DNA from 2 places in the Methylocystis sp. JR02 genome. Region 1 is predicted to be linked to the other one. Evidence: riboswitches for the same ligand, from Rfam matches in the RefSeq annotation. Region 1 holds a riboswitch; the other holds the start of a gene.

Region 1 (5,069 bases):
CCGCGAGGCTCTCGGCACCGCCGGCACCGGCTCTACCGCGCGCATGATTCAGTAATACCCCTGCTGAACGACTTGCCGGGGGGTGATCTCCCGGTCTTGTCGTCTGGGAGCACGATCGGCCCGGCAACGGCGCAGATCGATTTGGAGCCGACGCTCTCGACTTGTTCGGGCGTCGGCTTCAGCATTTTTGGCCGCCGATCGCACTTTTGCGGGGCTGGCCGCGACCAAGCAGCCGGGCCGGCGCTGTCTCCTCGAGATGGAACGACCGCCGCGGCGCTCAAACGGCAAAGGAAGCTGATGTCCCGAATGCGCGCCGATCTGTTGCTTATGGCGGTTTCGATCATTTGGGGAACGGCTTTTATCGCGCAGAAACAAGCCAACGAGGCCATGGGGCCGATCAGTTTCGTCGGCGCGCGTTTTTTGGTTTCCTGGATGGCGCTGGCGCCGCTCGCCTTCTACGAGCGCAGTAACAAGGCTCGAGCGCGGTTGAGAAAACAGGATCTGGCGCTTGCGGGCCTGATCGGCCTCTGCCTGTTTGCCGGCTCCACTTTGCAGCAGACCGGCCTCGTCACGACCACGGCGACGAACGGCGGTTTTTTGACCGCCCTCTACGTGATTTTCGTCCCCTTCATCGTCTGGATGATTACGGGAGCCAAGCCGAGACCCGTGGTCTTGGGCGCGATCGCCGTGTCCGTCGCGGGGGCCTGGCTCCTGACGGAACACGGGCATTTTCAGGGGCTCAACGGCGGCGACGCTTTGGTTCTGATCGCGGACGTCGCTTGGGCGGCCGGGATCAGCCTCGTTCCGGTCTTTCTGGCGCGCGCCGACCGGCCATTCTTCCTGGCTTTCGCGCAATATGGCGTCGCCTCTCTTCTCGGCCTCACTGTCGGGCTCAGCGTCGAGCCTGTCTCCCAGGAGGGATTGGCCGTGGCGCTTCCGGCCATCCTCTATGCCGGCCTCTGCTCCGGTGGCATTGCCTTCACGCTGCAGATCGTCGCGCAAAAATATACGCCCCCGGCCGAAGCCGCTCTGATCATGTCGCTCGAGTGCGTTTTCGCGGCCCTGTCGGGCGCCGCGCTGCTCTCGGAACGCCTGACGGGCCCCGCCATCCTGGGCTGCCTTCTCATCCTGCTCGGCGTCCTTATGGTCGAGGCCGGTCCTGCCGCGAAAAATATCAAGCTGCGCAGCTACTTGCGGAAGTCCGTCCTCGGAAAGCGCCTTGGCGCCATCGCGCCTTACGAATACGCTTCGCCGCGAGCCGACTTCAAGCCGCCCAGATAGCTCCGATGGACCTGAACAGCGCGATCCGCTTTTCCGTAAGGCAAGTTTCGTCGGAGCTGTTCTCGGCAGGTTCGATCTTTTCGATCTATTCGCTGGCGTCGTCCTTCGCTTTGGGTTTCGCCGCATTGGCTTATCGACGCTTGCGGCGCCGGGGGCGCGCCAATCTGCGGGCTGTTGCGCGCGCGATTTTCTCCAAGAATTTCGTGATGCGCGAGTCTGTTCACGCAGATTTGAAGCTCTTCGTTCTCAGCGTCATCTTCATGCCGGCGGTGATCGGCGGCCTCGTCATTTCGTCGAACGTCATTGCGATGGGCGTCAGTTCAGTCCTCGGCAAAGCATTCGGGCACATGGGGAACACAAGCTTCAGCGATTTGCAGATCAAGGCGATCTCGACCGTAGTTTTGTTCCTGGCCTATGAGATTGGCTATTTTCTAGACCATTATCTCAAGCACCGGGTTGCTTTCTTGTGGGAGCTTCACAAGCTCCATCACACGGCCGATGTCCTGACGCCGCTGACCAATTTCAGAAACCACCCGATCGACAATGTCATCTTCGGCTATATGCTCGCGACCTTCATCGGCGCCGCGTCCGGCGCCTTGCATTGGCTCTTCAACCGGTCGACGGATATGTTTGCCGTCGACGGCAAGAACATCCTCTTTCTCTGCTTTCTCTGGACCATCGGACATCTCCAGCACTCGCAGTTCTGGATACCCTTCTCCGGCGCCTGGGGCCGCGTCATTTTGAGCCCCGCCCACCACCAAATCCATCATTCGAACGATCCGAGGCATTTCAATCGCAACCTCGGCAGTGTCCTCGCCGTCTGGGACTGGATGTTTGGGACGCTCGAGATCCCCACGGAGAAAAACCCGCGCCTGACCTATGGCGTCGACGAAAAAGGCGTCGACCCGCATTCGGTTGCCGGCATGCTGCTGACGCCCATGGTCAAATCAGCGTCCGCGTTTTGGCGTGCGCTCGTCTCGGCGCCGCAGTTCTTCTTCAACGCGAGCGGCGCCGCGGCGGAGCGGATGCTACGACGCCAAGGCTGAGCTCCTTAAAACTCGATGCCTTCCTGCGCCTTCACGCCCGCCGCAAAATGGTGCTTCACCAGGGTCATCTCCGTCACGAGATCGGCGGCCGCGATCATTTCCGGCTTGGCGTTGCGTCCGGTCACGACGACATGAAGACCGTCTCGCCGCGCCGCCAGTCTCTCCACAACCTCGCCCAGGGGCAGGTGCTCGTAGCGCAGCGAAATATTCAGCTCGTCGAGCACCAACAGGCGAATCTCGGGATCATCCATCAGCTTGCAGGCCGTCTCCCAGGCGCGCCTCGCCGCGGCCTCGTCACGCGCGCGGTCCTGCGTCTCCCAGGTGAAGCCCTCGCCCAATGTGTGCCAGGAGACCTGCCCGAGCGAGACCTGCCCGAGCTTCTCCAGCATTTCGCGCTCGCCCGACCGCCAGCCGCCCTTGCCGAATTGCACGACGCCGACCTTCCAGCCGTGGCCGAGCGCCCGCAGCGCCAGACCGAAGGCCGCGGTGGATTTGCCCTTGCCGGGGCCGGTGTGAACCATCAGCAAGCCTTTTTGCACGATCGTCTTGCCGGCGACCTCGGCGTCCTGCACGGCCTTGCGCTTTTCCATCTTCTCGCGATGGCGGCGCGCCGCGTCCTTTTCCTGATCTTCTTCCAAGACGCGCTCCTTGGCGTTTGACGTAAAGGTGACGCGCGCATATGACTGAGCGTGACGGTCCTTCGCAAGAAGGCGAAAAGGGAACGCGGTGCGGGAGTCCCCAAAACCGCGGCTGCCCCCGCAACTGTAACCGGGAAGGCTGCGCCATCGGCCACTGAGCCAAAAGCTTGGGAAGGCGGCGCGGATGGAACCCGGAAGCCAGGAGACCTGCCGTCGCTTGTCGGAATTATGCGCCGCCGGTGGGGCGGCAGGGAGACCCTTATGACGACCAAGACCGCCGCTATTCGTTCGATTTCCGGCTCTCGCGCGGAGACGCTGAAGGCCGCTTTCGTTGCTTTCATCGTCGGCCTCGGCCTCGTCTATGGCGCGGGCTTCGCCAACTCCGAGACCGTGCACGACGCGGCGCATGATTCGCGCCACGCGCTCTCCTTCCCCTGCCACTGACCGCCCTTCACGCGACCCGTGATCGCGCGCCTGTTGGCGGCCGGCCTCATCGCCGGCATTGTTGCGGGCCTTGCGGTCGCGGGTCTGCAGCACATCACGACGACGCCGCTCATCCTCGCCGCCGAGGTTTATGAGGCGGCGCAGCATGCCCATGACGCGGCCGAAGCGGCGGCCCCGGCCTTCGAGGGCCTGCGCCGCACGGTCGCGACAAGCCTCGCAACCATCGCCGTCTCGGCGGGCTATGCGCTGATCCTGCTCGCCGGCATGCTTTTTTCTGGAGAGTCCATCGGCCCCCGCCGCGCGGCGCTCTGGGGCGCCTGCGCCTTCGCCGCGACCGGGCTCGCGACGAGCCTCGGCCTCGCGCCGCAACTCCCCGGCGCGGCGGAGACCGATCTTGCGGGCCGCCAAATCTGGTGGCTTGCGACTGCCGCCTCGACCGGCGCCGGGCTTTTCGCTTTGCTGCGCCTCGACGCGCCCGCCGCCAAGATCTTCGGCGCCGCGCTGATCGTCGCGCCGCATTTCTTCTGGCCGACGCTTGCCACGCCGGAAAGCACCGTCCCCGCCGAGCTTGCCGCGCGCTTCGCCGCCGCTTCGCTCGCCGTGCAGGCGGCGAGCTGGGTGCTCGCCGGCGCGCTGGCCGGACTGGCTTGGCGTCTCATCTCGCGTGACGAAACGGAGGCCGCATGAGCGCCGCCAAAATCCCCGCAACCATCGTCACCGGCTTTCTCGGCGCCGGCAAAACGACGCTCATCCGTCATGTGCTCGAGAACGCCCGCGACCGCCGGCTGGCGCTTGTCATCAACGAATTCGGCGACGTCGGCGTCGACGGCGACATTTTGCGCGCCTGCGGTATCGAGAATTGCCCGGAGGAGAATATCGTCGAGCTCGCGAACGGGTGCCTGTGCTGCACGGTCGCCGACGATTTCGTGCCGGCGATCGAGGCCCTGCTCGCGCATGAGAAACGGCCCGAGCATATCATCATCGAAACCTCCGGCCTCGCGCTGCCGAAGCCTTTGGTAAAGGCCTTCGACTGGCCCGCCATCCGCTCGAAGCTCACCGTCGACGGCGTGATCGCCGTCATCGACGGCAAGGCGGTCGCAGAAGGCCGTTTTGCCGATGACCTCGACGCCATCGCGCAGGAGCGCGCCGAAACCGAGACGATCGATCACGACAATCCGCTCGAAGAAGTCTTCGAGGATCAGCTCGCCTGCGCCGATCTCGTCATTTTGAACAAGACCGATCTGCTCGACGAATCTGAAGAAGCGACGGTCGCCGCGCAGCTTTCGCAAGGCGCGCGCGCGAGCGTGAAAGTCGTGCGCGCGCGCGCCGGCCGCGTCGATCCGCTCGTGTTGCTTGGCCTCGCCGCGGCGGCTGAGGACGATCTCGCGAACCGCCCCTCGCATCACGATGCCGAGAGCGAGCATGATCACGACGATTTCGATAGTTTTGTTGTCAGTATCCCGGCAATCTCCGATCCGGTCGCGCTCGTTGCGAGACTCACTGAAGCTGCGCGTACGCATGACGTGCTGCGCGTAAAAGGCTTCGTCGAGGTCGCGGGCAAGCCGATGCGTCTTCTCGTGCAAGGCGTCGGCGCGCGCGTTCAGCATCATTTCGACCGCCCTTGGAAAGCCGGCGAAGAACGCGCGAGCCGTCTCGTCGT
Region 2 (5,069 bases), 740 kb from region 1:
ATGAATTGCGTGCGTAAGCACCTCTCGGCGATCAAGGGGGGCCGTCTTGCCCGCGCCGCCGCGCCCGCGCACGTTGTGGCGCTGATGATCTCCGACGTGCCGAACGATGATCTTTCCGTCATCGCCTCCGGCCCCACCGTGCCCGATCCCACGACGCGCGCGGACGCGCTCGCGGTGATCGCCAAATATAAAATTGACGCGCCGGCCGCCGTGCTGAATCACCTCGCGAGCCCGGATTGCGAAACGCCCAAGCCCGGCGACGCCATCTTCGGCCGCGTCGAGAACATCCTCATCGCGACGCCGCAAGGCTCACTCGACGCCGCCGCCGCCGTCGCCAAGGCAGCGGGCTTTACCCCCTGCATCCTCGGCGATCTCGAAGGCGAGTCGCGCGACGTCGCGCTGGTTCACGCGGGCGTCGCCAAGCAGATCGCCCTCCATAACCAACCTTTCCAGCCGCCGGTCGCGATCATCTCCGGCGGCGAGACGACGGTCACCGTGCGCGGCAATGGCAAGGGCGGCCGCGACGCGGAGTTCCTGCTGGGCCTGACGCTGGCGCTCGAAGGCTTCGGCGGCATTTCTGCAATCGCCTGCGACACCGACGGCATTGATGGCGTCGAGACCAACGCCGGCGCCATCATGACGCCCGACAGTTTCGCCCGCGCGCAGGCCAAGGGCGTGGATCTCAAGGCGCTCTTCGCCAACAATGACGCCTTCACGGCCTTCGAGGCGCTCGGCGATCTCGTGGTGACGGGGCCGACGCGCACCAACGTCAACGACTTCCGCGTGATCCTTGTGCCCAAGCAGGGCTGACGCCGATACGCGCGGCGCGAGCCCCTTTGGGACGCTGCGCCGCGCACAATAAAAGACATACCAAGCATCACCTTCGTTTCGCCCCTTTTTCCGTCGACAAGGGCTGCTTGTAAGGCGGCTGCGCGTCGGCTTGCGCCGCCAAGCGCATCAGGGCTCCGAATCGAGATTAACGAACTCTACTCAGCCGCGTCATGCCCGCGCTTGTCGCGGGCATCCACGCCAGGACATAACGACAAGCGGGGAAAAGAAGCGGCATTGCTCCCGCTCATGCTCTCAGCTTTTCCGCATCTGCGCGGCGTGGATGGCCGCGACAAGCGCGGCCATGACGTTGGAACACATCTGCTCGTCAACCCGAATTCGGCGCCCTGCGTCCCACGTCAACCGGCTTGACACAGCCTCATCAGGCTGTTCATTAAAGACAACGGTTCCTTTCGGATGAAAAGGGAATGCGGTGCGGGCTTCGGCCCAATGCCGTAGCTGCCCCCGCAACTGTAAGCGGTGAGCGTGAAGCCAGACAGCCACTGGGCGCAAGCTCGGGAAGGCGGCCTCACGTGACGACCCGCGAGCCAGGAGACCTGCCGTTGTTCGTGGTCACGCGCGAAAGCGCCGGGCGGGGTGCACCGGGGCGGTCATCGGCTCTTGTCGTCGTGCGACGAGGTTGTGACCATTCGCAGTGACGGTCCACGTCCGCTGCGAGTCAGCCCATGTTTTCGCGCCGCCGTTTTGGCCTGCTTCTCTCTGTCACCGTTGTTCTCTCGAACGCCGCTTCCGCCCAGCAGGCGTTGCCAACCATCAGCATTGGCGCGCGCCCATCCACGCGAGCCGTAACGCCCGCTCACACACGACAGCCTTTGCCCTCATCGCCGGCCTTCGCCGCCGCAGCGCCGCCTGCGCCTGCAGCAAACGCGCCTCCGCCGCCGCCTATCACCGCATCGAGCGAGAAGTTCTTCACCGGCAAGGAAGTCAATTCCATCCCCTTCGCGCGCCCCGGCGAGGCGCTGGAGATCGTGCCCGGCCTCGTCGTCACGCAACACTCGGGGGACGGCAAGGCGAACCAATATTTCCTACGCGGTTTCAACCTCGACCACGGTTCCGATCTTGCCCTTTATCTCGACGGCATGCCGCTCAACATGCGCACGCATGGGCACGCCCAGGGCTATGCGGATTCGAATTTTCTCATCCCGGAGCTGCTCGGTTACGTGCTTGCCCGCAAGGGGCCATATGACGCGCAGGACGGCGACTTCGCCTCCGCCGGCTCGGTCTATCTCCAATATGAGGACAAGATCGATACGGGCTTTTATCAGCTCACCGGGGGCAATTTCGGTTACGGGCGCGCGCTCGCCGTCGCGCCTTACAAGGATCTTGCCGGCGGCTCCGCCTATGGCGCCGTCGAGTCGCAATATTACAACGGGCCCTGGGAGCGCGGCGACAATCTGCGCAAGATCAACAGCGTGTTCCGCTGGTCGCGCGGCGAGCAGGAGGACGGCGCGTCCGTCACCTTCATGGGCTACGCCAATAAGTGGTATGCGACCAACCAGCTTCCGCAACGCGCGGTCGTCGGCGGTCTTATCCCGCTATGGGGAACGCTGAACCCGACGGATGGCGGCGACACCACACGCCTCTCGCTTTCCGCGCGCTGGAGCCAGACGGAAGGCAATCACGCGAGCCGCGTTGAAGCCTATGTCGTCCGCTCGACGCTCGATATCTACAACGACTTCACCTATTTTCTCGCGAACCCGAATCTCGGCGATCAATTCCGCCAGTTCGATCGGCGCTGGATCGCAGGCGTCGATGCCCAGCACAAGATCAAATGGGAGAGTTTCGGCCTGCCGGTCGAGACGCGCATCGGCTTGCAGGGCCGCTATGACGATATTCGCCTCGGCTTGCAGAACTCGTTCCGCCGCACGCCCTATGAGACGGTCCGCAACGACGCTGTTGGCGAGGGCAGCATCAGCTTCTGGACCGATACGAGCGTGCGTTGGACTCCTTGGTTGAAGACCATCGCGGGCGGGCGGTTCGATTATTACAACGCCAACGTCACTTCGCTGCAATCGCTCTGGGGCGCGCCGGTCGTGGCGACGAGCACGGGCGCGCCCGCCTTCTTATGGACAGGCCCGTGGAACAGCGGCTCGAAGGACGCTGCGCTTTTCAGCCCCAAAGCGTCAATCATTCTCGGCCCCTGGGCGAAGACAGAATTCTTCGCCAATTACGGCGAGGGCTTCCACTCGACCGATGCGCGCGGCGCGGCGCAGAGGTTCGACACTTCGGCTTTGTCGGATGAAGACACCTTCCTGCGCGTCGCGCCCATTCCGCTCCTGGTGAAATCGCGCGGCGCCGAGATTGGCGCGCGCACGAAATTCATCGAGGGGCTCGATTCGAGCGTTAGCTTCTTCTGGCTCAATCTCGACTCGGAAAATCAGTTCGAGGGCGACAGCGGCACGACGATCTACGGCCGCCCGAGCCGCCGCTACGGCGTCGAGATCGCCAATCACTATCGGCCTGTCTCCTGGATCAATTTCGACGGCGACGTCGCGCTGGCGCATGCGCGCTATCGTGGCTTCGACACGGCGCAGGCGCTCGCCTACGCCGATCTGCTGACGCCGGCGGCTTTCCCTTATGGAACCTTCCTCGGCAACGCGCCCGGGAATTTCCTGCAAAACGCCGTCGCCGTGACGGCCATGGGCGGGCTGGAGCTGGGCGAGGCGACGGGCTGGTTCGGGGCGATCAAATATCGCTATATCGGCTCCCGCCCGTTGACCGAGGACGGTTATCTGAAATCCCCCGCGACAGGCACGGTTAATGCAAGGCTCGGCTATCGTTGGTCCGATGGCTGGCGGTTGCAGTTAGACGCCTTCAACATCTTCAACTCACGCTCCGACCAGATCACCTATGGCTATGGCTCACTGTTGCCGAGCGATCCGCTCTACGGCCAGTGCCGCGCGGGCGTCGCGCCGGGCGCAGTCTGCGCCATCGGCGTGATGGACCGCCACTTCAAGCCCGTGGAGCCGCCCGCTGTGCGCGTGACCTTCTCGGGGCCATTGAACTTCGATACGTCGGTGACAAAGCTGCCGGATGTAGCGGAGCCTCTTCGAGCGTTTTCGAACTAACGCCGGGGCCATCGACAGCTTCGCCCCCGCGCAGGCGAAGGGCGTCGGTCTCAAGGCGCTCTTCGCCAACAACGACGCCTTCGCGGCCTTCGAGGGGCTGGGCGTGTTGTGGTGACGGGAGCGACGCGCGCCAACGTCAACGACTTCCGCGTGATCCTGGCGCCGAAGCAGGGCCGGCGCTGAGCCAAGGCTCGGAATCTAGGTTAACAAACCCTACACAGCCGCGTCATGCCCGCGCTCGTCGCGGGCATCCACGCCGGGACATCACGACTCGCGGGGTGAAGAAGCGGCGTTGCTCCCGCTCATGTTCTCAGCTTTTCCGCGTCGGCGCGGCGTGGATGGCCGCGACAAGCGCGGCCATGACGCCGGAACACGTCCGCTCGTTAACCTGAATTCGGAGCCCTGGGCGCCACCCGCGCGCCGTAGACCGTCAAACGATTTTTTGCTATCGTTTGATATGTGCCTCTGATGGGCCAACGGTCCGCGTAAAGGGCTCAGCCCAATCAATATGCCAAGTGCATAGAACCTGACTTCCTGCCCGATCGACGCGGACACCGGGCAATGATGGAAGGAAGGTTTCATGGCTCCTCAAATCACTGCGCGCGCCTTACGGGCCTTGCCAGAACGTCCCAATCTCGAGCACCTGCGAAAGGAAGCGAAGCAGCGGCTGAAGCTACTTCGCCACGCCGATCCGTCGGCCACCCTTGCCGTAGCGCAACGGGAGGTTGCTCGCGATTATGGTTTATCCAGTTGGCGACGCTTGGTGGCGCTATTCCGTCCGACCGCCGGGATTGTTCCAGATGTTCCTGACTGGCGGGATCATTGGGCGCGGGTAACCCAGATGCTGGAAGCCCGCGATCGCGGCGACTGGCGCGCGATGGAGAAGACCTACCGAGAGCTGATCGCTCATACCCGGCCAACCCGTCGCGATTCACTGGAGGCGGATTTCGCCTTTTCCCTAGTGCAATATTCTAAGAAGCCGGAAGAGGCGCGTCGCATCTTTGATCGACTGATGCGCAAGCCGACGCCGGAGATCATGGCTTATTATGCGCGGTTCGCCCACATGATCGGCGAAACCGACATTGATCAATGGGAAGCCATGCTCCGCCGCGCCGTAGCGCTTGGCGACGATGCCGTGGCGTTCAATCATTA

The links. Region 1 has a riboswitch for cobalamin ahead of QNA11_RS07985 (CbtB domain-containing protein). Riboswitches for the same ligand answer to the same signal wherever they lie in the genome.
Region 2: another riboswitch for cobalamin. It lies ahead of QNA11_RS11520 (TonB-dependent receptor); the one in region 1 lies ahead of QNA11_RS07985 (CbtB domain-containing protein).

What each region holds. Positions count from the first base shown of each region.
Region 1 is NZ_JASIRC010000001.1:1,664,481-1,669,549, forward strand. It holds gene QNA11_RS07965 (hypothetical protein) at 1-55, shown strand, start outside; gene QNA11_RS07970 (DMT family transporter) at 298-1,281, shown strand; gene QNA11_RS07975 (sterol desaturase family protein) at 1,287-2,327, shown strand; gene cobO (cob(I)yrinic acid a,c-diamide adenosyltransferase) at 2,333-2,965, opposite strand; cobalamin riboswitch at 3,004-3,194, shown strand; gene QNA11_RS07985 (CbtB domain-containing protein) at 3,227-3,409, shown strand; gene QNA11_RS07990 (CbtA family protein) at 3,428-4,096, shown strand; gene cobW (cobalamin biosynthesis protein CobW) at 4,093-5,069, shown strand, end outside.
Region 2 is NZ_JASIRC010000001.1:2,408,175-2,413,243, reverse strand. It holds gene QNA11_RS11525 (glycerate kinase type-2 family protein) at 1-810, shown strand, start outside; cobalamin riboswitch at 1,216-1,407, shown strand; gene QNA11_RS11520 (TonB-dependent receptor) at 1,515-3,917, shown strand; gene QNA11_RS11515 (tetratricopeptide repeat protein) at 4,498-5,069, shown strand, end outside.